4 regions of the Stenotrophomonas sp. YJH_SMC_73 genome follow, and region 1 is predicted to be linked to each of the others. Evidence: predicted binding sites of a transcription regulator. Region 1 holds the regulator's gene; each other region holds the start of a gene.
The links. Region 1 encodes FliA, which starts transcription of late flagellar genes. Its sites were predicted from a motif close to TAAAGTTTNNCNNNCNNNGGCCGATAA; they were not measured.
Positions count from the first base shown of each region.

Region 1 (7,150 bases):
TGGATCCAGCCGCACCAGCGCGCCCAGGCCGAAACGCTGGGCTACACCGTGGTCGATCCGGCGACCGTGGTCGCCACCCATCTGTCGCACCTGATCCGTGAGCACGCGCCGGAACTGCTCGGCCACGAAGAAGTGCAGCACCTGCTGGCCAACCTGGCCAAGAGCGCGCCCAAGCTCGTCGAAGATCTGACGCCGAAGGCGTTGCCGCTGTCGGCGGTGGTGCGCGTGCTGCAGAACCTGCTGGTCGAGCGCATTCCGATCCGTCAGCTGCGCAAGATCGCCGAGGCACTGGTCGAACATGCGCCCAGCAGCCAGGACCCGGCCGTGCTGACCGCCGCTGTTCGCACCGCACTGGGCCGCTTCATCGTGCAGGAGATCGCCGGAATGTCGGCGGAGCTGCCGGTATTCACCCTCAACCCGCAATTGGAACGTGTCTTGCAGGAGTCCACGCAGGGCAACGGCGCCGCGCTGGAACCCGGACTCGCTGAGCGACTGCACCAGAGCCTGGCCGAATGTGTCAGCAAGCAGGAAGCCCGCAACGAGCCCGCGGTCGTGCTGGTACCTGGCCCGGTGCGCGCCGCGCTGGCCCGCCTGGTCCGCCACAGCGTTCCGTCGCTGTCGGTCCTGGCCTACAGCGAGGTGCCGGAGGACAAGCGCCTGAAGCTGGTCGGAACGATCAGCTGACGCCGCCCTGCGATGCGCCAGAAAACAGACACCACTTTCGAACCAACGCAACAGACAGATACCAAGGGGAACCCGCACCGTGCAGACCACCGACCACCCGAGTTCTCCGACCGCCACCCCGCCGTCTTCGCCCCGTGACCACAGCATGAAAATCAAACGATTCGTCGCCGCCGACATGCGCTCGGCCATGAACCTGGTGCGCAAGGAACATGGTCCTGACGCCGTGATCCTGTCCAACCGCCGGATCGAGGAAGGCATCGAGATCGTCGCCGCCGCCAACTACGACGAGAGCGCCGTGCAGCGTGCACTGGAAGCCTCGCGCCGTGACGTTGCACCGCCGCCGGCACCCAAGCCGCGCACCGCCGCCGACGCGGTGATCGCCGCCGTCACCCGCCGCCGCAGCAGCTCCCCGGCGCCGGAACCGGTCGCGGCCACCACCTCGGCAGTGGCCGCCCTCGCCCGCGCCGCCGTCGGTGCCACCGGCCGCACTCTGGACAGCGCCGACGAGATCGTGCCGACCCGGGGCAGCACGGGCTTCGCCGCCACCCTGGCCCGCGCCGCCGTCAACGAACCGGCACCGCCGGACCAGATCTTCGCCCCGTTCGCCGAGGCCATCGTTGCACCGGCCGCCACCGTGCCGGCCAACCGCGCGCGCTTCCAGATCGACCCGCCGCACGAGGCGCATCACGAAAGCGTGGCCCCGGCCGTGCAGCCGCCGCCGCTGCCGACCGCTGCCGTGATCGACGCGCAGCCCGGGATCGCCGCCAGCGAACCGGCAGCGGTCGAAGCCGCTATCGAGGCCAGCCCGGCCCCCATGCTGGCCCCGGCACCGACGCTGACCGTGGTTGCCCAGGACGACGCCGAGATCCGCCAGCTGCGCCAGGAAGTGGCCGGCATGCGCCAAGTGATCGAGCGCGAGATGAACCGCTTCACCGACGAGCGCCTGCGTGGCAGCCCGGTGCGCGCCACCGCGCTGGACCTGATGGACGAGTACGGTTTCGACGCCGGGCTGGCCCGCGACGTGGCCATGCAGATCCCGCTGGAAACCGAAGCCCATCGTGGCCGCGGCCTGATGCTGGGGCTGATCTCGCGCAAGCTGCCGATCGCCCCGGTCGACCCGCTGGAGGAAGGCGGCGTGATCGCGCTGGTCGGCCCGACCGGCGCCGGCAAGACCACCACCATCGCCAAGCTGGCCTCGCGCTTCGCCGAGAAGCACGCCCCGCGTGACGTCGCCCTGGTCACCACCGACACCACCCGCATCGGCGCCCGTGAACAGCTGTATGGCTACGGCCGCCAGCTCGGCATCGCCGTGCACGAGGCCAACAGCGGCACCGACCTGGACCAGCTGCTGGAACGCTTGAAGGACTACAAGCTGGTGCTGATCGATACCGCCGGCCTGGGCCCGCGCGACCGTGCCCTGGCCGCCCAGCTGCAGTGGCTGCGCGCCGCGCGCCAGGTGCGCACCCTGCTGGTGCTGCCGGCCAACACCAGCTTCGGCGACATGGACGAGGTGGTGCGCCGCTTCGGTGCGGCCAACCTGCAGGGCCTGGTGCTGAGCAAGCTGGACGAGACCGGCCGCTTCGGCAACGCCCTGTCGGTGGCCGTGGACCACGCCCTGCCGATCACCTGGGTGACCGATGGCCAGGACGTCCCGGAGGACCTGCACCGGGCCAGTGCAGCCAATCTTGTACTTCGCCTTGAAGATTTGCGCCGAGCGGCCGATATGCCCTGCAACCCGGAGTTGAACCATGCCGTCGCGTGAGTACGCCAAGCTGACCAAGACCTTCCCGCTGTCGGCCACCCGCAGCGAGCCGCTCGGCCCTGTGCGCACCATCGCGGTGACCGGCGGCAAGGGCGGCGTGGGCAAGACGAATGTGTCCGCCAACCTGGCGGTGGCGCTGGCCGGCATGGGCAAGCGCACGCTGCTGCTGGACGCCGACCTCGGCCTGGCCAACATCGACGTGATCCTGGGCTTGAACCCCACCTTTACGCTGGCCGACCTGGTGGCCGGCCGCTGCTCGCTGGACGACGTCATCGTCGAAGGTCCGAACGGCGTGCTGGTGGTCCCGGCCGCTTCCGGCCGCCGGCACATGGCCGAGCTTGCCCCGGCCGAGCATGTCGGCCTGGTCAACGTGTTCTCCGAACTGGAACGCGAGCTGGACATCATGGTGGTCGATACCGCCGCCGGCATCACCGACGGCGTGCTGACCTTCTGCCAGGCCGCGCAGGACACCGTGGTGGTGGTCTGTGACGAACCGGCCTCGATCACCGACGCCTACGCACTGATCAAGGTGCTGTCGCGCGAGCGCGGCGTGGACCGCATCCAGGTGGTGGCCAACATGGTGCGCGACCCGAACGAGGGCCGCGTGCTGTACGAGAAGCTGACCCGCGTCTGCGAGAAGTTCCTTGCCGATGTCTCGCTGAACTACCTGGGCTGCGTGCCGCAGGATGACTGGCTGCGCCTGTCGGTGCAGCGCCAGCAGCCGGTGGTGAAGGCCTATCCATCCAGCCCGTCGGCGCTGGCGATCACCGAGATCGCACGCCGCACCGCGCGCTGGCAGGCACCGACCGAACCGCGCGGTGGCGTCGAGTTCTTCCTCGAACGCATCCTCAAGCAGCGTGGGGTGGCCGCATGAAAGGCGCAGCCCACCAGTACAGGGAAGTCCAGCGCTCGGCGGCCAACGAGGTCATCGCCCAGCATTCGGACCTGGTGCGACGCATCGCCCACCACCTGGCCGCGCGCCTGCCGGCCAGCGTCGAAGTCGATGATCTGATCCAGGCCGGCATGATGGGCCTGATCGAAGCCTCGCGCAGCTACGACGCCGACCAGGGCGCCTCGTTCGAGACCTATGCCTCGATCCGCATCCGCGGCTCGATGATCGACGAGATCCGCCGTGGCGACTGGGTGCCGCGCTCGGTGCACCGCCGTGCCCGTGATGCCGCCGCCACCATCCGCCGCCTGGAACAGAGCACGGGCCGTGCCGCCAGCGCCACCGAAGTGGCCGCCGCGATGGAGATGCCGCTGCCCGAGTACCTGAGGCTGATGGAAGACGCCGCACGTGGCCAGGTGCTGAGCCTGGAGTCGCGCATCGAAGACCAGGGCGAACTGGATACCGTCGCCCAGGGCGGCCCGACTCCACAACAGGTGCTGGAGCGCGGCGAGTTCGGTCGCGAGCTGGGCAAGGCCATCGGCCACCTGCCCGAGCGCGAACAGCTGGTGCTCTCGCTGTACTACGAGCAGGAGCTGAACCTGAAGGAGATCGGCGCGGTGCTCGGCGTGAGCGAGTCGCGGGTCTGCCAGATCCATGGCCAGGCCGTGCTGCGCCTGCGCGGCCGCCTGAAGATTTTCGAGGCCGTCGACGCCGGCCTGGAAGAATGAACATCCCCGAGGCGACTGCCCCCGGCCGCCCGGAATGAACAACAAAGGAACTCTGCTTTGAACAAGAACATGCGCATCCTCATCGTCGACGACTTCTCGACCATGCGTCGAATCGTCAAGAACCTGCTGGGCGATCTGGGCTTCACCAACACCGCCGAAGCCGAGGACGGGCATGCCGCGCTGTCGCTGCTGCAGAGCCAGCCCTTCGATTTCGTCGTCACCGACTGGAACATGCCGGTGATGACCGGCATCGAACTGCTCAAGGCGATCCGAGCCGACGCCAAGCTGAAGACCCTGCCCGTGCTGATGGTCACCGCCGAAGCCAAGCGCGAGCAGATCATCGAAGCGGCCCAGAACGGCGTGAACGGCTACATCATCAAGCCGTTCACCGCGCAGACGCTGGAAGAGAAGCTGGGCAAGATCTTCGAACGCCTGGCGGCCAGCGCCTGATGGATACCACGGTCGACAAGAACGCCCTCGCCCTGCGCCTGCAGGAAGCCCTGGATGCCCTGGAGTCCGGTGACGAAGCCGCCTGGCGGCAACGCATCGACGGACTGGTCGCGCTGCGCACGCAGCCGATGATGAGCGGCCTCTCGCGGCTGGCCCGCGAGCTGGGGCAGGCCCTGGGCGAACTGCCGACCGTGCCCAGCGAGGCCGGCGAACTGGACGATGCGTGCGCACGTCTGGACCACGTGGTGGCGATGACCGAACAGGCTACCCACCGCACCCTGGACCTGGCCGAGGAATGCCGCAGCCTGACCGAGCAGCTGCGCGCCGAAGGCCTGCAGCCAGGCCAGGACGTGCAGCTCGAGCGCATCCGCCACAACCTGACCGAGATCGCCCTGACCCAGAGCTACCAGGACCTGACCGGGCAGATCATCCGTCGCGTGGTCGGCATCGTCCGCCGCGTGCATGAAGGCTTCGGCGCGCTCGGCCTGCCGCCGGAACAGCATCGCACCGACCCGGAACTGGCCGGGCCGGCACTGAAGGGACTGGACCGCCACGCGGTCTCGCAGAACGACGCCGACGACCTGTTGTCGGATCTGGGGCTGTAAGCATGAGCGCGGTATCCGACGACATCACTGCCGATTTCATCATCGAGGCACAGGAAATCCTGGATCGCCTCGGCGAACAGCTGGTGTCGCTGGAGCAGGCACCGCAGGACACCGAACAGCTCAACGCGGTGTTCCGGGGCTACCACACGCTCAAGGGCGGCGCGGGTTTCCTCGGTGTCACCGCCATGGTCGAGCTGTGCCACGCCGCTGAAGAGGCGCTGGGCGCTGCACGTGCCGGCCAGGCCGTGCTGCAGGCCCATCACTTCGACGCCGCCCAGCAATCGCTGGACTACCTGCAGTCGATGCTCGATGCCGTGTCTTCCGGCACCGAGCCGGGCTATGCACCGCCGGACCTGATCGCCCAGTTCGACGTGCATGGCGGTGCAGCAGCGCCTGCCGCCGCTGCCGCCGCACCGGCGGCCGGTGCCGGCGACCTGATCACCGACGACGAGTTCGAGGCGCTGCTCGACCAGCTGCACGGTGGCAACGCACCGACTGCGGTGGCGCCGGCAAAGAAGGCCGACGACGGCCTGATCAGCGAAGATGAGTTCGAAGCCCTGCTCGACCAGCTGCACGGTGGCGCCGCACCCGGCGCCAGGCCCGCGGCTGCGGTGGCGCCGGCACCGATCGCCGCCCCGCGCCCGGCCACCGCACCGGCACCGGTGGCCAAGCCGGCCGCCAAGCCGCTGGCCGAAGCCGAACACACCGTGCGCGTGGACACCAAGCGCCTGGATGCGATCGTCAACCTGATCGGCGAACTGGTGCTGTCGCGCAACCGGCTCAAGACCCTGCGTGCGCGCCTGCGCGACGAGGAGCTGGACCGCGCCGTGTCCACCCTGGACATCGCCACCGCGCGCCTGCAGTCGGCGGTGATGCGCACCCGCATGCAGCCGGTGGGCAAGGTATTCTCGCGCTTCCCCAAGGTCGCCCGCGACGTCGCCCGCTCGCTGAAGAAGGAAGTGGACCTGGAGCTGATCGGCGCCGAGACCGAGCTCGACCGCAACCTGGTCGAAGCGCTGGCCGACCCGCTGGTGCACCTGGTCCGCAACGCCATCGACCATGGCGTGGAAATGCCCGACCTGCGCGAAGCACAGGGCAAGCCGCGGATGGGCCATGTGCGGTTGTCGGCGCAGCAGGAAGGTGACTACGTCAGCATCGAGGTGCAGGACGATGGCGCCGGCATCGATCCGGAAAAGCTGCGCGCGAAGGCACGCGAGAAGGGCCTGATCGATCCGGAAGCCGCCGCCCGCCTGAGCAGCGAGGAGTGCCTGCACCTGGTGTTCCTGCCCGGCTTCTCGACCAAGCAGCAGGTCACGGATATTTCCGGGCGCGGCGTCGGCATGGACGTGGTGCAGTCGCGCATCCGCGAACTCAGCGGGCAGATCCAGATCCAGTCGGAGCTGGGCCGCGGCAGCCGCTTCCTGATCCGCGTGCCGCTGACCCTGGCGATCCTGCCGACCCTGCTGGTGCAGGCCGGCGAGGACGTCTATGCGCTGCCGCTGGCGCGCGTGATGGAGGTACTGCACGCGCCGCGCACCTCGCTGGGCTGGTTCGATGGCCGTGCCGTGCTCGACCGCCGTTCGCACACGCTGCCACTGGTCGATCTGCGGCAGTGGCTGGATGTGACGCCGGCCGCATCGACCCTGCTGACCATCGTGGTGCTGCAGGCCGGCGAAGCGCGCTTCGGCCTGGTCGTGGACCAGGTCCGTGGGCGCGAGGAAGTGGTCATCAAGCCACTGCCGAAGGCCCTGCGCGGCCTGCGCGGTTACGCCGGTGCAACCTTGATCGGCGATGGTCGCATGGCGCTGATCCTGGATGTGGATGGCCTGCGCAGCCCGCACGACTGACCCGCTTGCTGAACCCGTAAAACCGTGAAGTCGCACCAGTAGCCCGTACCGGTGTCTCAAGTCCCATTCATACAAGCCGATACCGGATCCATGGATAGACTCAGCCTCATTGGACTCTTTCTCGCCCTGGCCTCGCTGGTCGGTGGCAGCATCCTCAAGGGCGCCGGCTTGGCGTCGTTGTGGTC
Region 1 covers NZ_JCAFTJ010000016.1:24,984-32,133, forward strand. The annotation lists gene flhA (flagellar biosynthesis protein FlhA) at 1-684, shown strand, start outside; gene flhF (flagellar biosynthesis GTPase FlhF) at 830-2,446, shown strand; gene AC5P8R_RS20050 (MinD/ParA family ATP-binding protein) at 2,433-3,320, shown strand; gene AC5P8R_RS20055 (RNA polymerase sigma factor FliA) at 3,317-4,063, shown strand; gene cheY (chemotaxis response regulator CheY) at 4,121-4,513, shown strand; gene AC5P8R_RS20065 (protein phosphatase CheZ) at 4,513-5,118, shown strand; gene AC5P8R_RS20070 (chemotaxis protein CheA) at 5,121-6,965, shown strand; gene AC5P8R_RS20075 (flagellar motor protein) at 7,056-7,150, shown strand, end outside.

Region 2 (7,150 bases), on a different contig from region 1:
GAACAAGATCGAATACGCACCGCTGGGCCGCTTCAACGGCATCTGGTGGACGCGCATGAGCAACGTGCAGCGCGCGCGCACCAGCGGCATGGAAGGCAACTTCAACGTCCGCTTCGGCGAGCAGTGGCGCTGGCGCACCTCGGCGACCTGGATGAAGGAAGCCAGGAACCTGACCACCGGCCGCAACCTGATCGATACGCCGGAATTCTCCGGCTACTCGTCGCTGGACTGGTCGCCGAATACGGTGTTCTCCGGCAGCCTGTCGGCGCAGTACACCGGCAGGCAGACCGGCACCGCCACGACCTTCCTCAAGGCCTACATCCTGTATGACCTGACCGTCGCATGGAACGTCAACGAGGTGCTGACCCTGCGCGGTGGCGTCAGCAACCTGGCCGACAAGAAGCTGTATGCGGAAGGCTCCACCGACTACTTCGTCGCCGGGCGCAGCTACTTCCTCAGCATGACCGCGCGCTTCTGACCGGCGGCACGCGCCGTGATCGCGCTGGCGACATGCCAGCGCGATCGACGGTATTGCGGGTTACTCGCTTTCCAGCGCGGCCGGCGCCGCGTCCCGCGTGGCGGCCGTGCGCGCACGGTCCATCGCCACCGCCAGTTGCTGGCGTGCGAGCAGTTGTTGTGCCTGCACCACTTCAGGTGTCGGCAGGAGCACCGGTCCCGGTGCGTTTTCCGGTGTAGCAGGTGTGGTCATGCAACCTCCATGGACATCCCGCCGCCGCACGGGTCCAACCGGGGCGGCAGCGGAACTGCGCACCCTATCCTAAAAACAAGGCGGGCGGGTGACGGTGCGGCACCCGGCCGCAGCCTGTGGAACACGGCACGCGTCACATTTTTGACGGCAGCCCTTGGATCCTGAATAGGACTTGCCTTATCATGAAAACGTTTTCTCACAGGGATGTTTCCCCCAAATGAATACCACTGACCTGTCCCAGTTCAGCCCGAAGTGGCAGTTCCGCTTCAACTTCTTCCGCCAGCATGGCGCGCCCAAGAATCCCGGTTTCAAGCAGGCCTGGAAGGCGCTGTCGTTCGGTGACCGCCTGAAGATCAACCTGAACTTCTTCGCGTTGTTCTTCGGTGCGATCTACCTGTTGATCCTGGGCATGTGGCGCAAGGCGCTGGTGGTCATCGGCATCAACATCGCGCTGGCCATCGTCAGCATGTTCCTTCCCGACGTCGTCGGGCGCATGCTGTTCATCGCGATGAATCTGCTGGTCGCCTCCAGCACCAACTACAGCTACTACCTGGAGAAGGTGGAAGGTCGCGCCAGCTGGAACCCGTTTGAAGGAATGTTCTAAGCCATCAGACCGGCGCAGGGATGCGCGGCAAGGACGCAACCGACGCCCGGCCCCCGCCGGGCGTCTTCATTTGCGCGATCAGGCCGCGCGGCGTGCCACGGCCGCCGGCTCGGCCTGCAGGCGGAAGCGCGACACCGCCACCGCCAGCTGCTCGGCCTGCTCCTCCATCGCGCGCGCGGCGGCACTGGCTTCCTCCACCAGCGCGGCGTTCTGCTGGGTGGTTTCGTCCATCTGCACCACAGTCTGGTTGACCTGCTCGATGCCGGCCGATTGTTCGCGCGACGCGGCCGAGATCTCGGCCATGATCTCGTTGACCCGACCGACCTGACCGACGATGTCCTGCATGGTGCGCCCCGCGCCGTGCACCAGCTGCGCACCGGCACCGACCTGGGCCACCGAGGCGTCGATCAGCTCCTTGATCTCCTTCGCAGCACCCGCCGAACGCTGCGCCAACGCGCGCACTTCACTGGCAACCACGGCGAAGCCACGGCCCTGCTCACCGGCGCGCGCCGCTTCCACTGCTGCGTTCAACGCCAGGATGTTGGTCTGGAACGCAATCCCATCGATCACCGAGATGATCTCGGCGATGCGCTGCGAAGACGCCTCGATCTGCTCCATGGTGTGCACCACCTGGCTGACCACCTGGCCGCCTTCGCTGGCCACGCCCGCCGCGGAACCGGCCAGCGCGTTGGCCTGCAGCGCGTGGTCGGCGTTCTGGCGCACGGTGGAGGTCAGTTCTTCCATCGACGCGGCGGTTTCTTCCAGGTTGGCAGCCTGCTGTTCGGTACGGCGCGACAGGTCGCTGTTGCCGGCAGCGATCTCACCGGCGGCCAGGCGGATGCTGGCTGCCGACTGCTGGATCTGGCCGACGATCTGGGTCAGGTGCTGCACGGTGCTGTTGGCATCGTCGCGCATCACCGCAAATACCCCATGGAAGTCACCCTGCATGCGGGTACTGAGGTCACCGGCGGCGATCGCGCGCAGCAGCGTCGACAGTGCGGCCAGGTTGTGGTCGCTGACTTCCATCATGGTGTTGAGGGTCTCCACCATGTGGCGGAAATCGTGGTCGAAGCGCAGTGCATCACCGCGCACGGCGAAGTCACCGGCGGCGGCCGCAGCGGCAAGCTGCTGGATCTGCTCGTTGATCGCGGCCAGGTTGCGCTTGGTGGTGGCCATCGCAGCGGTGAACACCGCCTTCTCGCCCGGCAGTGCTTCCATGTCCACGCTGAGGTCGCCGACGGCATAGCGCTGCATCACTTCAACCAGGCGCTGGGTGACCGCGTTGCTGGAGGCCACCAGCTGGTTGCTGTCGGCCACCATGCGGCCGTACTCGCCCGGGAACGCCGCGGCATCCATGCGGTAGCTGAGTTCACCGGCATCGTGGCGGCGCGCCATTTCGGCCTGCGCAGCCATCACCGCCTGCAGCTGGCCGCGCATGCCCTGCATCGCGTCCAGCAGGCGCCCCACTTCGTCGTTGCTGCGCGCCGGCAGGGTGCTGTCCAGCTTGCCGGCGGCGACGTCACCGGCCACGCGCACCGCTTCGGCCAGCGGGCGGATCGCCAGGCGGCGCAGCAGTATGTAGACACCGGCGCTGAGGGTCAGCGCGGCGATCACGCCGACCAGCAGGGTCAGCCACAGCAGCTGGCGCGCTTCGGCCACGATCACCGCATGCGGCATCACCACGCCCAGCGCGAAGCGCTGCGGGGCATCGCCCACGCGCAGCGGCACATACACGCGCACGTTGCCGGCCGCATCGGGGCTGAAGGCCTCGAAGGGGCGGTCGGCGGCGATCTCGGCCAGCATGCTGCGGGTCAGTGCGTCGTCGCGAGGCTTGCCGATTTCGGCGGCATTGGCCGAGGCCAGCACCACGCCCTTCGGCGACAGCAGTTCGACGCGGCCGGCCCCCATCGGCTTCAGCGTGGCCAGGTGCTTCTGCAACGCTGCCAGCGAGAAGTCGACGGTGAAGACACCGAGGAACCTGTCGTTCTCGATGATCGGCGTGCTCAGCGTACTCATCAGCACCTGCTGCCCGGCGATGTCATAGGCATACGGTTCGCTCACTTTCGGCAGCTTGTCGCGGCTGGGCACCATGTACCAGTCACCGGAACCGCTGGCGGTCTCGGTGTAATCGGTCATCACCGACTGCTGCGGCTTGCCGTCCTGCCAGGCCCAGTAGCTCATGTAGCGGCCGGTGGCATCGTGCGCCTCGGTGTTGACGAACTCGGCATCCTTGCCGTCGAAGGCATCGGGCTCCCACATGGTGCTCTTGCCCAGCCATTCGGGATGGGCGCGCAGCTGCTCGCCCAGCACCGCCGCCAGGCTGGCGCGGTCGGGCACGTCACCACGGGCGCGCTGGGCCAGCACGCCTTCAACCATGGCATCGTTGCTGGCAAAGGCGGTGCCCAGATCGGCCGCCACCTGGCGCGCCTCAGCGGTCGCCTCGCTGGTCATGGTCTGGCGCGAGGCGCTGATAAGGCTGGCGCTGGCCTGTCGGTAGATCAAGAACGCGGTCAGGCCGAAGCACAGCAGCGCGATCGCGGCGGTGCCCAGCATCAGCTTGTGGGCGATGCTGCCCGGGCGGCGGGCAGCGGCGGAACGGGAAGAAGGCATGGGAGGGTCCGCAAGGCAGTTCAGGACGACCGGCACCACGAAGGCACCGCGCAGGCGCGCGATCCGTCGCGCAGGCCACCGGCCGCCGGGCGGGCCCGGCGCTGGAAGCGCACCGGGTTAGCGGCCGCCCGCCAACGAGGTTGAGGCGACCGGCCTGCACATTCCTGAATCTGCTCAGGGTCGGGTCAGCCACCCGTCCGTCGCGATGGCCTCACTCGGCCACGCGGTCCTTGATCCACTGCGCGCGCGGCAGTACCTCGATGCTGCCGACGGCATACTGCTGCAGCACGTCGTCCGGCCCGAAGCACGGTTGCCAGCCCAGCTCACTGCGCAGGCGGGCACTGTCGTAGACACGGTCGATGCTCAATGGCAGCGGCCAGCCACGGCGTTCGAACTCGGCCAGCAGCTGCGGCGCGCGACGGGCCAGCACGCTGCGCGGGTGGGTGGCCAGTTCCAGGCAGTCCTCGCGCCGGAACGGCGTCGGTGCGCAGGCGAGATAGCGGGCGAATCGGGCGCCTTCGTCGAGCAGCAGTGCAGCGTGTGCGCTGGCCACATCGCGGGCGTCGATGCCGCGATGCAGGCGGAACATCGCCATGCGCTCGGGCGGTTCCGGGAAGCACCGGCCCATGCGCAGCACGCGAACGCTGAAGCCCGGCGTGGCGGCAGCTTCAGCCAGGGTCTCGGCCTGCAGCTTGGTGCGATGGTAGATCGTGCGCGGCAGTGGCTCGGTGTCTTCGTCGATCCAACGGCAGCCACCGGCTACCACGGCATGGCCGTACAGCGCGGTGGTGCTGGTCAGCACGAAACGCCGTGCGCCGGCTTCGCGTGCGGCCTGCAGCAGGTGCGCGGTTGCCTCCACGTTGATCTGCTGGAATACCGCGTCCGGCACCAGGCCGACATGCGGAGCATGCAGGGCCGCGGTATGGATGACCGCGTCCACGCCCTGCACCGCACGCGTGACCGCCTGGCGATCGGTGACATCGGCAATGATGCGCGTGGTGGCGAACGGGCTGCGGTCCAGCCCCACCACTTCGTGGGCGGCCGCCAACGCACCGAAGATCGCGCGCCCGATGCGCCCGGAACTGCCGGTCAACAGAATCTTCATTGAGTCCATTCACTCGAAGCGCCCGGGAACTACCGGGATGCTTCGATTCTAGGCATGCATTCGCGCATCTGCGATAGGACAGCCATGCAATCGTGCGTTCATCTTGACGACTTCGCAGGCGCCAGCAGTTGCCGCGCGATGAACAGCGGATCGTCGCCGCCGGCCACATCAGGCCTCACGCCGGTGCCTTCCCAGTTGCCGCCGGTGCGCAGATTGATCGGTTGCCGGTCGGGAATGCTGATCTGATAGCCATCGGGCAGCAGCACAGGATCACCAAACATATGCGCGGCACCGCCACTGCGCGTGCCGACAATGCGCGCGCGGCCCAGGGCCTGCAGCGAATAGGCGACGAACTCGGCCGCCGAACCGGTACGCCGGTCGATCAGCACCACCAGCGGCTTCAGGTACACAGGCAGGCTGGCAGGCGGCAGCGGTACCGGCGTGCGCCGGCCACGCTGGTCCAGCTGCTGCACCGCGCCGATCTTCGCGTCCAGCAGCGTGCGCACCAGCAGGTCGGCACTTGCATCGTCGCCTCCCCCGTTCTGGCGCAGATCCAGCACCAGGCCATCGGTGTCGGCCAGCAGCGTGAAGGCCGCAGCGAACTTCGGCCGCGCCAGATCCAGCGGGTAAAAAGTACTCAACCGCAGGTAGCCAATGTTGCCTTCCAGCACCCGCACCTCGCGCACACCGGCACCATTGCTGCGGGCATCGGCACGCCAGGCCATCAACCAGTCGTCCTGGCCGGCAGCTGCGTCCACGCGCTCAACGTGGAAGTGGCCATCGAACATGTCCAGGTCCTGGTTCAGGCGTGCGCTGAACGCAGCAGGATCCGAACAACTGTCCGCATAGCGCTGCTGCGCCGACCAGCTGCGCAGGGCATCGGCGATGCGGGCGGCCTCCGCCTCGTCCAGGTACTGCGCCTGCACGGCGCTGGCGGCCGCCTGCAGCACCGCATCCTGCGCCGGGCAGGCCGTCGCCAGCAGCGCGCCGAGCATCCAGGAGACCGCCATCATCCACCCCGCATTGAGGATATATAAGCGCTTATATATCATCCCACTCATGGATCTCCAACACGCCACGCTGGGTACCCTGCTGCGCGCACTGCTGGACCAGCTGGACCCGGCCGTCGAGCAGGCCTACCGGCACCTGCAACTGGACTACCGGCCGCGCTACACGCCGGTGCTGCGCACGCTGATGGCGCAGGGCCCCTGCCGGATCAAGGACCTCGCGCTGGCCTGCGGGCTCAGCCATTCGGCGCTCAGCCAGACCGTGGCGGCGATGGTGCGCGATGGTTGGCTGCACACTGCCAATGGTGACGACGGGCGCGAACGCATCCTGCAGTTGAGCCCGCGCGCGCAGCGCGCGATGCCCGTGCTGCAGGCGCAATGGCAGGCCACCGCAGTGGCGGCACGCAGCCTCGATGCCGATCTGGGGCAGTCGTTGGAGCAGGTGCTGCGCAATGCACTGGTGGCGCTCGAACAACGGCCCTTCGCACAGCGCCTGCAGGACGCCCGCCGGCGCTGAGGCGTTACTGCTCTGCAGCCATCTCGATCTCGCTGAGGAAGGTCCAGCTGCCGTTGGCCACGCGCAGCTCCAGCGTGCGGCATTGCGCAGCCAGGGGGGCTGCATTGCCGAGCACGTACTCCTCTTCGGTCGAGCCCATCACGCCGGACTGGGTGAAGGGTGCCGACAGCGTGCCGATCGTTACGGCGGCAGTTCCGGGCTCGGCGCACATCACCTCCACCGACATCGGCGTGACGATGCCCCAGGCCGGGCGGGTCATCGTGTGCAGGCCGATCCAGTCCACCCGTCGGCGCTGGCCCAGGTCGATGGTGATGTCGACGTTGCCGTGCACGCCTACCCAACCCGCGTCCATCGGATTGCGCGGGTCGCCTACACGGCGGTCGAACAGCTCATGGCCGCTGCCGTCGGGATAGCTGGTCGCCGGCGCCACGCTGTAGTGATAGGTGGTCTGCACCGGATCGACGAGGTACGAGGCACCCAACCCGTACAACCCACGATAGGTGTTCATCATCCGCGGCGCCTCGCCGTAGCCCTGGCCGGGGCCGACCACTTCGGACATGTGGTACTGGTTGAGCCAGGCAACGCGCTTGCCAGCCGA
Region 2 covers NZ_JCAFTJ010000001.1:189,966-197,115, reverse strand. The annotation lists gene AC5P8R_RS00940 (TonB-dependent receptor domain-containing protein) at 1-478, shown strand, start outside; gene AC5P8R_RS00935 (hypothetical protein) at 539-709, opposite strand; gene AC5P8R_RS00930 (DUF2628 domain-containing protein) at 927-1,313, shown strand; gene AC5P8R_RS00925 (methyl-accepting chemotaxis protein) at 1,392-3,923, opposite strand; gene AC5P8R_RS00920 (NAD-dependent epimerase/dehydratase family protein) at 4,135-5,028, opposite strand; gene AC5P8R_RS00915 (S41 family peptidase) at 5,127-6,038, opposite strand; gene AC5P8R_RS00910 (MarR family winged helix-turn-helix transcriptional regulator) at 6,088-6,552, shown strand; gene AC5P8R_RS00905 (DUF4434 domain-containing protein) at 6,557-7,150, opposite strand, start outside.
Region 2: a site for FliA is predicted at 4,041-4,067, ahead of AC5P8R_RS00925 (methyl-accepting chemotaxis protein). Genes of this name have one in related genera too.

Region 3 (7,150 bases), on a different contig from region 1:
GGGACCAGGACCGGCTGCGGATCGGTGCCAGCATCGGTATCGCGCCGCTGGCCGGCGGCATGAGCGTGGACCAGGCGGTGGCTGCGGCCGATGCCCAGTGCTACCGGGCCAAGGCGATGGGGCGCAACAACGTGCAGGTGCAGGGCGAGTTGTCCCAGCTTCCGGGTGACGATCCCGACGCCGCGGAGGACTGATCTCAGCCTGTGAGAGGACGCGCGCGAATACTGCGCGCACTCCACTCACGCAGGTAACCTCCATGAATGCCTGGAACCCGGTTGCGGTACGCAAGTTCATTCCGGCCCTGATCGGCTGGTGCCTGGCGCTGGCCGCCTGTCTACGCGCCGAACAGCTGCGCGGCGACCTGCACGCACGGGCGTTGTTGCCCGTGTTGCAGCAAGGTGCGGTCGCGCTGCTGGTCCTGAGCCTGTCCTGCACGGTTGCGGCCTGCCTGTTGCTGTGGCGGCATGGCCGCAGCGATCATGTGCATCCCGCTGCAGGCACTACACCCGCACGGCATCCATCAGCAGGAACCGGCACGGCGCACACTGGAAGGCATTGATCTGTGGCACCAGGCGCTGGAAGTGTTCGCTGGCACAGTGCAGGTCGAGCGCGGCGCGGTCGGGCCACAGCTCGATGAAGATGAAGTGGCCCGGATCCTTCTGGTCGACGAACAGTTCATAGCCGAGGCAGCGCGGCTCGCGCAGCGTGCACGCGACCAGCTCCCGGTACAGGGGAAGCACGGTGTCCACCGCATCGGGATGGATGAAATCCTCGGCGATCACTTTCAGCATGTCGGCACCTGCGAATCGGGCCTTGCAGGATAGCGCCGGCGCATGGCCGGCACCTGTTCCCGTCAACGCAATACCGTGTCCGCACTGACCAGCCGCACGTCATGCATCTGATTGAGGTAGGCCTCGTAGTAGCCCTTGTGCGAGGCACCCACGATGGCCAGCATGCGTCTGCCAGGATGCTGGCTCAGCACGTCGCGGATGTTGGCGACCATGCGCAGGTTGCGGGTTTCCCAGTAACCGACGTACATCCGGCCGAACGCCTTGGAGGACGGCTCGACGAGCGTCGCGCCGAAGTCGCTCTGGTAGGCGGCCATCGCCGCCGCCGGGCTGTTGTAGTCCCGATACAGCGCCATGACGCCGCCGGGCTTGTCCAGATCGGCCACGAGGCGTTCATCGGCCTCCCGCCGCGCGCGCGAGTGCGTATTGTTCCAGGCACCGGTGATGGCCGCGCTGGCCGCCGCTTCATCCTCGGCGGGCGTGGGCGAATCGGCCGTGTGGTCGTCCACGGCCCACAGGCGTTCCTGCCCGAGGCGGGCGGCGACCTCGGCGGCGATCAGGTGGGTTTCATTGCGGCGAACCAGGCCTTTTTCGAGGATCTCGACCAGGGCAGGTGTCAGTCCATCACCGCCTTTGCGCTCGGACGCAGGCAGGCGCAGCCACTGCACCTGCGCCGAGCCGCGTTCACCCGCTGCCAGGAACAATGCTGCGAGCCGACGACGCTGGGCGGGCGTCGGCTCGTCCGGCCAGGTCGCAAGCAGGTGCTCGGCCTGGGTGTTCGCCGTAGGCACGTCCAGTCCGGTCGCAGCCTGCGCAGCGGTGGTGTCGAAGCAGTAGGTGGCCACGCTCTCCGCATAGCGTGCCGGGTAGCGACGCATGAAATCGCACTGCAGGCCTGACAGGTCTTCGGTGGCGATCAGCTCGGGCTTCCAGGCGACCAGTCGCTGCAGCAACGGTTCAAGCAAGGCGGGCTGGAAGGACTTGGGCAGGCCGGACAAGTGGGGGGTGCCCAGTACCAGCACTTCGTTCGGGCGCCCGGCAGGCGGGCCCTTCAGCTGGTCGGGATGGAAGCTGGGGCGGTAGGTGGCGTCGGCAGCGAAGGCGCCGCTGCTGCACAGGCCCAGGATGAGGAAACTGGCCAGGCGTGGGAACATGCGATCTCCGTGTCAGTGAGCGTCCTGCGGTTCGCTGCATGCTGGCCAGTTTCATCTACCACCGGATCTCCCGTTGGTCATGCAAACCTTTTCCGCTTGAACTGCATCCGCGTGCCGGGCAAGGCTATGCCCAGTGACGGCGACAACGCGCGACATATGCCCTGACGACAGCCGGTGCCGAGCAGAACCTGCCCAGCCGGCGCCTGGCGAAACCGCTCGGCGGTGCCCCTGTCGCGCGTGAGCGGAATGTGAAGTGCATCGCGATTGTCTACCGCATCCCTGCAGCAGCATCTGAAGATGCGACGGACGTCGCGGAATCCGGCTAAAGCCACCGATCGCATCGCCGATATTCCCTCTGGATCCCGCTCAAGTCGCCCGCTGCAGGACCCCAGGCTGCCCCCGACGGGCGGCCCGCGCTGTGTGTTCCGCCGCTCCCTATGCCGATCGCACCCGCACCAGACGTTCTTGCCAGCCGCTCGAGGGGTGCCTGCCGGTACCTGTAGTCCCAAGCACCTGAAGTTGCCGCCGGGCATCCCGCCCGTCGGGTCGCAACCGCTTACCGGACACCGAGGATCAGACAATGCTCATTCCAGGCTTTACGGCGGGCGCGCAGGCGCCGGCCGAGCTGCATACCCGTTGGTCGCCGTGGCGCGCCCTGCTGGGCGCGCTGGCACCGCAGCACCGCAGCGGCGTCGAGGCGGCGGCCGATGGCCGTGCCGAGCTGGAGGCGCAGGTCGCGGCGCTGCACCGGGTCCAGGCGGTCATCGAGTTCGCCCTCGATGGCACCATCCTGCAGGCCAACGAGAACTTCCTGCAGGCGATGGGTTACCGGCTGGAGGAGATCCAGGGCAAGCATCATTCCCTGTTCGTCGACCCCGAGCAGGCGCGCAGCGCCGGATACCGTGACTTCTGGGCGCGGCTGGGTCGTGGCGAATATGACGCGGGCCAGTACCGGCGTTTTGGCAAGAACCAGCGCGAGATCTGGATCCAGGCCTCGTACAACCCGGTGCTGGACCGACAGGGGCGTCCGTACAAGGTGGTCAAGTTCGCCACTGACATCACTGCGCAGAAGCTGCAGGCGGCCGACTCGGCCGGCCAGCTGGCGGCGATCGACAAGTCGCAGGCGGTGATCGAGTTCAGCATGGATGGCCGCATCCTGTCGGCCAACGACAACTTCCTGGCTGCCACCGGTTACAGCCTGGATGATGTGCGTGGCCAGCACCACTCGCTGTTCGTCGAACCTGAGTATCGCAGCAGTGCCGAGTATCGGCAGTTCTGGGAAAAGCTCGGCCGTGGCGAATATGATGCCGGCCAGTACCGGCGCCTCGGCAAGGGCGGACGCGAGGTCTGGATCCAGGCGTCCTACAACCCGATCCTGGACCTCAACGGGAAGCCGTTCAAGGTGGTCAAGTACGCCACCGACATCACCGCGCAGGTGCATGAGAACCAGGCCATGCAGCGTGCCGTGGCGCAGACCCGTGAAGTGGTGGCGGCCGCCAAGGAGGGCGACCTGACCCGGCGCGTGGCCACCGCCGACAAGACCGGGCCGATCGCCGAGCTGTGCGAAGGGGTGAATTCGCTGGTCGAGGCGATGGCCGCGATCATCGGCCAGATCAAGTTCGCCGCTGACACCATCGCCGTCGGTGCCACCGAGATCGCGCAGGGCAACAGCGATCTGTCGCAGCGCACCGAGCAGCAGGCAGCGTCGCTGGAGGAGACCGCGGTGTCGATGAAGGGCCTGGCCGAGACCGTGCAGCGCACCGCGACCAACGCACGGCAGGCCAGTCAGCTGGCTGGTGGTGCCGCCGATGTCGCCGCGCGCGGCGGTAACGTAGTGCACGAAGTGGTGGAAACCATGGCGGTGATCAACGCGTCCTCGCGCCGCATCGTCGACATCATCGGCGTGATCGACGGCATCGCCTTCCAGACCAACATCCTTGCCCTGAACGCCGCGGTGGAAGCCGCGCGTGCGGGCGAACACGGGCGTGGCTTCGCCGTGGTCGCCACCGAGATCCGGGAACTGTCGCAGCGCTCGGCCAGTGCCGCCAAGGAGATCAAGCAGCTGATCGATGCGTCGGTGGCCAATGTCGGTGCCGGTACCGCGCAGGTTGAGAGCGCCGGCCGCACCATGGACGAGATCGTGGTCAACGTGCGCCGGGTCAGCGACCTGATGTCCGAGATCAGCACGGCCGCGCAGCAGCAGAGCGACGACATCCAGCAGATGAACCATGCCGTCGATCTGATCGACCAGGGCACCCAGCAGAACGCCGCGCTGGTCGAGGAAGCTTCGGCCGCGGCGCGCAGCATGGAAGAACAGTCGGCGCAGCTGCTGCAGACGGTGGCCAGCTTCCGCGTGCAGGGTGGGGCGGGGCACCTGCATGGTGCGGCGGTGCTGCGCGCGGTCTAGGCGCGGCGGTCGGCGTGTTGTTCCCCGGCCTCGACGGCCGGGGCGGCGTGCACGCAGTTGCGGCCGGCATGCTTGGCCCGGTACAGGGCCTGGTCGGCGCGCTCGACCAGGCTGCGCGGGTCACCCTGGTCATGCGCGGCCTGCCAGGCCACGCCGATGCTGATGGTCACGTGGGCCTGGGCGGCGGGCAGGGCGGCGGCTTCCACGGCGGCGCGCAGGCGCTCGCCCAGGCCCAGGGCGTGGCCGATGTCGGGCGCGGGCAGGGCGGCGATGAACTCCTCGCCGCCGTAGCGGGCCAGCAGGTCATCACCGCGTTGCAGGCAGCCGTCGAGGATCGCGGCGACCGCCTGCAGGCGGCGATCACCTTCCGGATGCCCGTAGGTGTCGTTGAGTCGCTTGAAGTGGTCGATATCGATCATCAGCACCGCCAGCCCCACGCCCTGGCGACGGGCGCGGCCGTGCGCGCTGCCGAGCGCTTCATCGAAGTTGCGCCGGTTGCCGAGCCCGGTCAACGGATCGCGCCGGGCCAGCAGCGCCAGCTCGTCGCGCTCACGCTGGATCTGCACCTGGGTGAGCACGCTGCGCAGGGCATGGCCGAGCATGGCACCGATGAACCCCACGGTGGCCAGGGTCGGCTGCAGGCGTGCCACCAGCAGCGCCACCATCATCAGCAGCAACGGCAGCATCAGCGGCACGCCGGCATCGACGATGCGGCGGAGGTTGCGCGGCACAGCCACCGCCGGTGGGCGGTACGTGCTGCCGGCCAGCACTGCCAGCAGCACGAACAGCCCGCTGATCAGCAGGTCGCCCCAGCCACCATCGGGTACCTGCGGCTGCCAGGTATTGATGTAGAGCGCCATCAGGAAGTAGCCGAGCGCGTAGATCGTCAACGTGCGGAAGAAGTCGCGGCGGTCGGCATTGTCCTCGGCCAGGAAGCGGATCAGCGCGAAGCAGAACACCAGGCTGTTCTGCACGTTGCTCAGGGTGTGCAGGCATTGCGTCCACAATGCGGTGTTGAGGTGTGCCATCGCCCGCGTATGCACGAAGTACAGCAACCACAGCAGCGCGATGACCGCCAGGTCCACCGCACGGATACAGCGGTTGCCGCCGCCTGGGCTGGCGGCCACGTAGGTCAGCGGAATCCGGTAGAACACATACAGGATCAGCGACGAGGCGCTCATCTGCGCAGGGCTGAGGCCGGCCACATTGCGATACAGCAGGGCCAGCAGGGCCAGCGAGAACAGGCCGACGGCAGCGCCCAGCGTTCGCCACTTGCAGGCCGCCTGGCTGTCGCGCGCGCGTCGCACGCAGGCCAGAGCGGCCAGAAGGGGGGCGGTGATCAGCATCAGGTAGGAGCCAACCGGGTCCTGCGGGCCGATCAAGGCAATGACGAGCGCGTGCGTGACCATGAAAAACAGTGCCGCACGCAACGTCATGCATTCCCCCGCCCCCAGATCCGGCTGGGATCACGATAGGCAGAAGTAGGTGAGGCTGGCAAGAAAAGTGTGCGCTAGTGCTATTCGCAACCTTGTCGGCTGTCACATTTTCGTTTCAGCGGGGTGACACGACGGCGTTGACGTGGGCGTACGTCCAGAAGTCGCGGGGCTGCCCCCGCACGTGGCGATGGGCGCGCAGTATGTCGGCGAGCGTGGGAGGGGCATGCTGGGGCATCCTCGCCAGTGTCGGCGCTCCGGTCCGGGAAATGCAAAAGGCCAGGTCATGGACCTGGCCTTTGATGCAGTGGTGCCGGTGAAAGGACTCGAACCTTCATGGGGTCACCCCCGGCTGATTTTGAGTCAGCTGCGTATACCATTCCGCCACACCGGCAGGCAGCGTGCGAGTGTAACCGAGGTCGGCAGGAGATGCCTAGTAGGAGAGCCTATCAGGGCGGTTCCTGTCGGCATTGGCCCCTTGGTAGCTATACTCCCGACGTGCAATTGCCTCCAGGAGCGGTAGCTGATGACAGTGTTGCAGGACCTGAGGGTGCTGGTGGTCGAGAACGACGAGATGAGTGCGGCCCTGCTGCAGATGCAGCTGGTGCATGCCGGTGCGACTGTGGTCGGGCTTGCCGCGAGTGTGTCCGAGGCCCTGCGGCTGCTGGAGCAGAGCACTCCTGACGTGGCCCTGCTGGATTACCGGCTGGCCCGCAACGAGACCAGTGAGCCAGTGGCTGCAGCGCTTTCGGCGCGTGGCATTCCGTTCGTGCTGGCCACCGGGATGCTGGCCGAGCAGCTGCCTGCGCCGATGCTGGCCGGCCTGTTGCTGGTCAAGCCGTACCTGTCGGCCGATCTGTCGCGGGCGCTGGCGCGTGCGGTGGGACGCTCCAGCGCCAAGGCCTGAGCCGCTCGCCACGCACCGGCAGGGGGAAGCTGCGGGGGCTGAATCCTCACGTCTGCGATGCGCGGCGGCAACCCCTGATCCAGGAGCCCTGCCCACGCGCGGTTTTTCATTCGCGTCCGGCGCTCAGCCCGCTTCCTCGTACACGTAACGGATTTCCTCGCGGTCATCGAGGATGCGGTACTGGCGCGCCAGATCATCCGGTTCGGGGTTGAGCCAGACGTCCAGGTGTTCCCTGCGGATCGGTACCACGCCGCGGTCATGCCCGGCAGCGGCGACGTCGCTGGGCGGTGTGTCGGTGATCGTGGCAAACGAAAGCAGGCGGCCTTCCGGTCCTTCCCATTCCGCCCAGAGGCAGGCCAGCAGCAGGTCGCGGGGTGGATCGGGGCGGAATTCGAGCACCACGTCCTGCTCCTTTTCGTCGGCACCGAGGCTGCGGCCGGCGATGGCGTGGCGGGGCACGT
Region 3 covers NZ_JCAFTJ010000014.1:93,600-100,749, reverse strand. The annotation lists gene AC5P8R_RS19420 (PAS domain S-box protein) at 1-194, shown strand, start outside; gene AC5P8R_RS19415 (hypothetical protein) at 335-481, opposite strand; gene AC5P8R_RS19410 (putative quinol monooxygenase) at 501-791, opposite strand; gene AC5P8R_RS19405 (DUF5694 domain-containing protein) at 854-1,942, opposite strand; gene AC5P8R_RS19400 (methyl-accepting chemotaxis protein) at 2,523-4,349, shown strand; gene AC5P8R_RS19395 (GGDEF domain-containing protein) at 4,346-5,785, opposite strand; tRNA gene AC5P8R_RS19390 (tRNA-Leu) at 6,091-6,176, opposite strand; gene AC5P8R_RS19385 (response regulator) at 6,309-6,689, shown strand; gene AC5P8R_RS19380 (SOS response-associated peptidase family protein) at 6,813-7,150, opposite strand, start outside.
Region 3: a site for FliA is predicted at 2,266-2,292, ahead of AC5P8R_RS19400 (methyl-accepting chemotaxis protein). Genes of this name have one in related genera too.

Region 4 (7,150 bases), on a different contig from region 1:
GCGGTGATTGCCGTGCCGAGGATGACCGTCGCGACGCGGTGGCCGTGTGCGGCCTGCTGGGCATCCCGTTCCACTTCCGGGACTTCTCCAGCGAGTACTGGCAGGGCGTGTTCGAGCACTTCCTGGCCGAGTACGCGGCCGGCCGCACCCCGAACCCGGACGTGCTGTGCAACCGTGAAGTGAAGTTCAAGCATTTCCTGGACGCCGCCCGCGAGCTGGGCGCCGAGCGCATCGCCACCGGCCATTACGCACGGGTGGCCCAGCGCGGCCACCAGTGGCTGCTGCTGCGCGGCGCCGATCGATCCAAGGACCAGAGCTACTTCCTGCATCAACTGGGCCAGGAACAGCTGGCAGCCACCCTGTTCCCGATCGGCGACCTGGAAAAGAGCGACCTGCGCCGGATCGCGCGCGACGTCGGCCTGCCGACCCACGCCAAGAAGGACTCCACCGGCATCTGTTTCATCGGCGAGCGCGACTTCCGTGAGTTCCTCGGCCGCTACCTGCCGGCCAAGCCCGGCCAGATCCTCGACCCGGCCGACGGCAGCGTGATTGCCGAACACCCGGGCGTGTTCTATTTCACCCTGGGCCAGCGCGAGGGCCTGAACATCGGCGGCGTGCGTGGCCGCCCGGCCGCGCCGTGGTACGTGGTTGGCAAGGATGTGGCCAGCAACGTGCTGTACGTGGACCAGGACCGCGACAGCAAGTGGATGCTGTCCGACCGCCTGCGTTCGGAAACCGCGCACTGGATCGCCGGCTCACCGCCGGCACGGCGCTTCGAATGCACCGCCCAGACCCGCTACCGCCAGCCCGACGAGCCATGTACGGTCGAGGTGCTGGACGATGGCAGCGTGCTGGTCACCTTTGCGCGCCCGCAGCGTGCCGTTACCCCTGGTCAATCGCTGGTGCTGTATGACGGTGATGTGTGCCTGGGCGGCGCGGTGATCGCCGCCACCGATGCGCCGCTGGAACAACGCCTGCGCACCACCCCCTCCCCTTTTGAGGTAATCGCTGCATGAGTTTCACTGTCGACGACCGCGTCCTGGCCCTGGCCGGCATTGCCCAGGCCCTGCAGCAGGTGCGCCGCATCGCCGATACCGGCCATTCCGACGCCGCCGCCGTGCGCACCGCCGTGGACAGCGTGTTCCGCGTCGATGCGTCCTCGCCGCAGGCGGTGTTCGGTGACCGTCATGCACTGAAGTCCGGCCTGCGCCTGCTGCACAACTACTTCCGCAGCCAGGGCCAGGACCCGATCCTGCCCAAGCTGGCCCTGTCGGTGCTGCAGCTGGAGCGCCGCTTCGTGCAGGATGGGGCGACCGTGAACAAGGTCGCCTCGGGCATCGAGCGCGCCCAGCGCCAGGCCACCGAACTGGGCGACAGTGGCCACCCGGACGTACTGGCCAACCTCGGCGGCCTGTATGCCGACACCATCAGCCACCTGAAACCGCGGGTGATGGTGCAGGGCAACCCGCACTACCTGGGCCAGGCCGGCGTGGTGGCGGAGATCCGTGCCCTGCTGCTGGCCGCGGTGCGTTCGGCGGTGTTGTGGCGCCAGCTGGGCGGCAGCTACTGGGACTTCCTGTTCAGCCGCAAGGCGATGATCGAGGCCGTGGACCGCCTGCTGGCCTGAGGGTGTGGGGTCAGAGCCCTTTTCCATGGAAAAGGGATCCGACCCTGTTGCGCCTGCCCAAGGGGTCGGATCCCTTTCCGGCACGGAAAGGGCTCTGACCCCGAGGCCGCCAAGGCGCCGGAAAACCGGCGCATTCAGAATGCACTTCGAGGCACATCGACGTTAAAGAGAAAGGGGGTACGGCCGATACATCCTCCGTGCACCTCCCGAGAACGTCCATGTACTCACGCATTTTCATCCGTCTGGCCGCCCCCCTGGCTCTGACCCTGCTGCTCCCCTTCGCCATCGGTTTCGAATGGCCGGCCGCCCTGCGCTGGGCGATCCTGACCACGATGACGCTGAGCTGGCTCGGCTTTGCGTGGTGGACCACCCGCGCCCAGGCACATCGTTCCCCCGAGCACGCCCGTGTCCTGCGCGAACAGGACCAGCTGCTGACCGAGCTGCGCAACTTCGTCGGCAACGAGATCGACGGTTCGCGTGGCGAAGTGGAACGCGCCCGTGACCTGATCCGCCAGGCCGTCTCCAGCCTGGGCGGCAGCTTCGATGCCATGAACCGCAAGTCGCGCCAGCAGAGCCAGGCCCTGTCGCGCATCGTCGACCGCGCCGGTGATGAAGGCAATGCCGGCCTCGACGTCGCCCGTTTCGCCCAGCACGCCAGCCATCGCATGGAACAGCTGGTGGAAGCGCTGGAACAGGTGAGCGGCCAGAGCAGCACCACCGTGCAGCACATCGACCAGATGGCGCAGCACCTGGATGGCATCTTCGCGCTGCTGGAAGACGTCAAGTCGATCGCCGACCAGACCAACCTTCTGGCGCTGAACGCGGCCATCGAAGCGGCGCGCGCCGGTGAAGCCGGTCGTGGCTTCGCCGTGGTCGCCGACGAAGTGCGCAACCTGTCCGAGCGCTCGACCACCTTCAACGAGCAGATCCGCAAGCTGGCGCACAGCTCCAAGGACGCCATCGCCAAGGTGCGCGAGACGGTTTCGCACATGGCCTCGCGCGATATGGACCGCTCCCGCGAAGCCCGTCAGGAAGCAGCAGCGATGCTCGACAACGTCGCGCAGATCAACGCCTCGCTGGGCGACGGCATGCGCGAAGTGTCCGAGTGCGCCCGTGCGATCGATGGCAGCGTGGCCGAAGCCGTGCGTGCCCTGCAGTTCGAAGACATCGCCACCCAGGCGCTGGGCGGCGTGCACACCCACCTGGACCGCCTGACCGCGATCAACCGCGAAGCGGTGGCCCTGCAGGAGCTGCTGCACCGCAATGGCGGCGTGTTCGACGAAGAGATCGCCAGCGCCCTGCAGCGGACCGGCAATCGCCTGCGCGAGCTGCGCAGCGAATGGGAACGCCCGCCGCACAAGCCCGTCGCCCAGCAGAGCATGGGCGCCGGCACCGTCGAGCTGTTCTGATCCTGATGTCCGCTGCCCTCGCCGGCAGCCCGCAAGGCCCCGGTTCGCCCGGGGCCTTTGCCTGTAACCCGCCATTGGATGCATCCTGTACGCGCACCATGACCCTGATCCGCGCCCTGCCCGCCCTCACCGACACCGAGCGCCCGCGCAATGCGAGCGTGCGTGAGCAGCTGCAGCGGCTGGAAGACGTGGCCCGCGAGGAACTGCTCGAACTGCAGCAGCTGGCCGATGCGCGCCCCACCCCCTCCCGAGCCGACGATGAACTGCTGGGCCTGGCATGGGACCTGGGCCTGGATGGCGAAGCCCTGAAGTAGATCCACGTCCTGCGTGGATGGGCCGTCCCGCATGGCATGATCCACCGGTCCCATTCATGGAAGACCGATGGCCATCGCCCTGATCGCAGTGCTCCTGATCGAAGCCGTCCTTCTGATGGCCTGGGTGGCCGGCTATTTCAGCTGGGGCATCACCCTGTTCAACGAACGCATCGCGGCGTCACCGGCCATGCAGGCCCGGCTCTCGCTGGGCAGCCTGGAACGTGACCTGCCGCAGGACAGATGGCTGCAACTGGCCTTCCATGCGCTGCCCGATGGCAGCATGGCGTTCCGCGAGAGCTTCGCACCGAGCTTCGGCCTGCGCTACTTCCCGGTGATGCGTGGACGCATCGTTCTCAACGCGCGACGGCACGAGGTGCGGGTGATCGGCCTGTGCAGCTGGTTCGTGGCAATCCTGTCGCTGCTGCTGTTGCCACTGGTGGCGATGCGCCCGATGGTGGCACCGATGCTGCTGGTGCTGCCGCTGTTCCTGGCCAGCTATCTGGTCCAGAAGCGGCGCTATGCGGCCATCGTCGAGGCCCTGCGCATGCAGTTGAAGGCGGAGTTTCCCAGGTAGTTCCACGCCATGCGTGGATGATCGCGAGCGCCAGGGCATCCGTGCCGGCCAACGGTCGGCACCCACCAGAGCTGGGCGCACCAGAGTCAGGCCACACCGCGCCGGCATCCGCCAGCGCAGACCCTCAGCGCACCAGCACCGCTTCGCCGCTGGCGTCGGTGCGCATTGGCGCCGGGCGCTGCTGGCGCAGCCACTGCGCCAGATCACGCGGGCTGAGCGGGCGCGAGTACAGGTAGCCCTGGATCTCGTCGCAGCCCTGGCGGCGCAGCATGTCTTCTTCCTGGTGGGTTTCCACGCCTTCGGCCACCACCTTCATGCCCAGCGCGTGGCCCAGGTGGACGATGGCCTGGGTGACTTCGGCCGTGCCCGAATCATGCAGCATGCCCTGCACGAAACTGCGGTCGATCTTCAGGCGTCCCACCGGGAAGCGGTTGAGGTAATTGAGGTTGGAGAAGCCAGTGCCGAAGTCATCCACCGCCAGCGGCACGCCGTGCCGTTCCAGCACGTCGAAGCAATGGCGCAGGATGTCGGTATCACGGATCAGCGCCGACTCGGTCAGCTCCAGTTCCAGCCGTTGCGGCGGCCAGCCATGGGCATGGCAGATCTCGATCACGCGCTCGGCGAAGCCGCGATCACGCAGCTGCACCGCCGACACGTTGACCGCGATGCGATCAAAGTGCAGTCCGGCACGGTCCCAGGCGGTCGCCTGGCGGCAGGCCTCGTTCAGCACCCAGTCGCCGATGCGCACGATCTCGCCGCACTTTTCGGCAATGGGAATGAACTCGGCCGGGCTGCAGTAGCCGATGCCGGGGCGGTGCCAGCGCAACAGTGCCTCGATCGCCGGTGGCTCGCCGTGGTGGGCGTGCAGCAGCGGCTGGTAGGCCAGGCTGAACTCGTCGCGCTCGATCGCCCCATGCAGGGCATGCTCGACGTCCAGCCGGCGCTGGATGCGGGCCAGGGCGTCCTGGCTGTAGTACTGGTAGGTGTTGCGCCCGGCTTCCTTGGCCGCATACATCGCGGCGTCGGCCGCGCGCAGCAGTGAGTCGAAATCGGTCTGCGCATCGCCCAGCATCGCGATGCCGACGCTGGCGCCGACTTTCAACGTGGTCTCGCCACGGCGCAGCGGCTCAGCCAGCGAGGCAATCAGCTTGCGGGCGACATGACCGGCATCTTCCGGCTCGGCCAGGTCGCGCAGCACCACGATGAACTCATCGCCACTGAAGCGGCCGAACAGGTCGTTGTTGCGCAGGTTCTGGTGCAGGCGGGTGGCTGCGGCCTTCAGCAGCGCATCGCCGGTGGCGTGGCCGAAGCTGTCGTTGATGGTCTTGAAGCCGTCCAGGTCGATGAACAGCATGGCCAGCGAGGAACCGCGGTCGCGTGCTTCCTCGATGGCTTCGGCGGTCTGTTCGCCGAGCAGTACGCGGTTGGGCAGGCCGGTCAGCAGGTCGTAGTGGGCCAGCAGTTCGATGCGCTCGTTGGCTTCGCGCTCGCGGGTGATGTCACGGAACAGGACAACGAACCGCGGCGGCAGGCCGTCACGGCGGTCCAGTTCGATCAGCACCTGCACCCAGACGCGCAGGCCGGACTGGCGGTAGAAGCACAGGTCCAGCTGCTCGGGCAGGCCGCCGTTGGCGATACGGGCGAGCGCCGCCTCGAACGCGTTGCGCGAGTCCTCCGTGTACAGCGCCAGCGCCTGGTCGAGGGTGATCGGTTCCTTGCGCAGGCCATGGATGCGGTAGCACTCCTCGGTCCATTGCATGCTGCGGGTCTGCACTTCGATCTCGCAGCCGCCGATGCGGCCCAGCGCGGAGACCCGGTTCAGCAGTTCGGTGCGCCAGCGGATCAACGCATCGGTCTGGTGCTGTTCGGTGATGTTCTGTACCTGGCCGAGCAGGCGCTTGGGTTGCCCGTCCATGTCCAGCAGCGGCTGCATCCATAGCCGCAGGTGCTGCGAAGGCTCATGGCCGCGGGTCAGCTCCAGCTCGAGGTTGGCAGCGCGGCCATCGCGCCACAACCGCCGCCATGCCGCGCGCAGCGCGCCGCGGGAGCGTGGATGCAGCTGCTTCAGCCAACGCCGCTGGCCTGGAACGGCGCCCTGCTCCAGGGCCAGCAGCGAACGCAGTTCCGGCGACCACCAGAAATGCCCGCTGTTGGGATCAAACGACCAGCTGCCCATGCTGGCGATGCGCTGGGCCTCGCTCAGGTGCAGCTGCTGTTCCTGCAGCAGCGATTCGAGCTGCTTCTGCTGCTCGATATCGGTATGCGTGCCGACCATGCGCAGGGGCTGGCCATCGGCGGTGCGAGCGACCACGCGGCCGCGATCGAGCACCCAACGCCACTGGCCATCGGCCTGGCGGAAACGGAACTGTGCGCTGTACTGCTCGCTGTGCCCGCGCAGGTGCTCGTCGAGCGCGGCGCGCACCTGGGCGATGTCCTCGCCGTGCACGCGAGACAGCAATTCAGTGGCGGTCTCGTCGCCCAGCGCCGGCGTGCGCGCCACCCGGTCACTGGGGATGTCCCAGTCCCACAGGCTGTGGCCGGCGCTGTCCAGTGCCAGCTCCCAGCGCCCGCCCCCATCGACCGGCACCGGCTCGGGAATGCTCAGGGTGAACGCCAGCAGGTTGCCGGCACCGTCGTGCACCGCACGCAGGTGACCGTCATAGTGCCCCCGTGGGCCGCCCGGCAGCGTGCAGGCAACGATGCCACCATCGGCGGCCATCAGGCGCAGATCTTCCAGCATCGGCGCATAGGCCGCCACGGTGGCCGGCAGGCCATGCTCGCGCGCGGCCGGATTGGCCGCCAGCGGGCGCCCGGCACGGTCGACGATGACCAGCGCCGACGCAAGCGGGTGCTGCAGCAGGCTGGCGATGATCCCTTGGTCCACGCGATCTTGCTCCGGATGACACGCCCGTCAGCGGGGCACGCAGTGGTTAACGGCGCCTGCGGCGGATAATTGAGTGGTCACGGCACGCTGCGGGGTAAGATGACCGGCGCCCCTGTCACCCGCCCCGTCCATGCCCGCAAAACCGACCGGCAACGCCCCAGTTCCCGACCCGCGGATGGCGCAGGCGCTGAGCCGTGACCGGCGCCGGGTGGTGCTGAGCTATCTGGTGATGGCGCTGGCCTGGATGATCTCCACCGACAGCGTGGTGCAGGCGCTGGTGCCCGATCCGCAGCAGGCGGCCCTGTGGCAGGGCCTGAAGGGCTCGTTCTTCGCGCTGGCCAG
Region 4 covers NZ_JCAFTJ010000003.1:3,815-10,964, reverse strand. The annotation lists gene mnmA (tRNA 2-thiouridine(34) synthase MnmA) at 1-1,016, shown strand, start outside; gene hflD (high frequency lysogenization protein HflD) at 1,013-1,627, shown strand; gene AC5P8R_RS05315 (methyl-accepting chemotaxis protein) at 1,846-3,036, shown strand; gene AC5P8R_RS05310 (hypothetical protein) at 3,135-3,350, shown strand; gene AC5P8R_RS05305 (hypothetical protein) at 3,418-3,924, shown strand; gene AC5P8R_RS05300 (bifunctional diguanylate cyclase/phosphodiesterase) at 4,049-6,808, opposite strand; gene AC5P8R_RS05295 (PAS domain-containing sensor histidine kinase) at 6,939-7,150, shown strand, end outside.
Region 4: a site for FliA is predicted at 1,791-1,817, ahead of AC5P8R_RS05315 (methyl-accepting chemotaxis protein). Genes of this name have one in related genera too.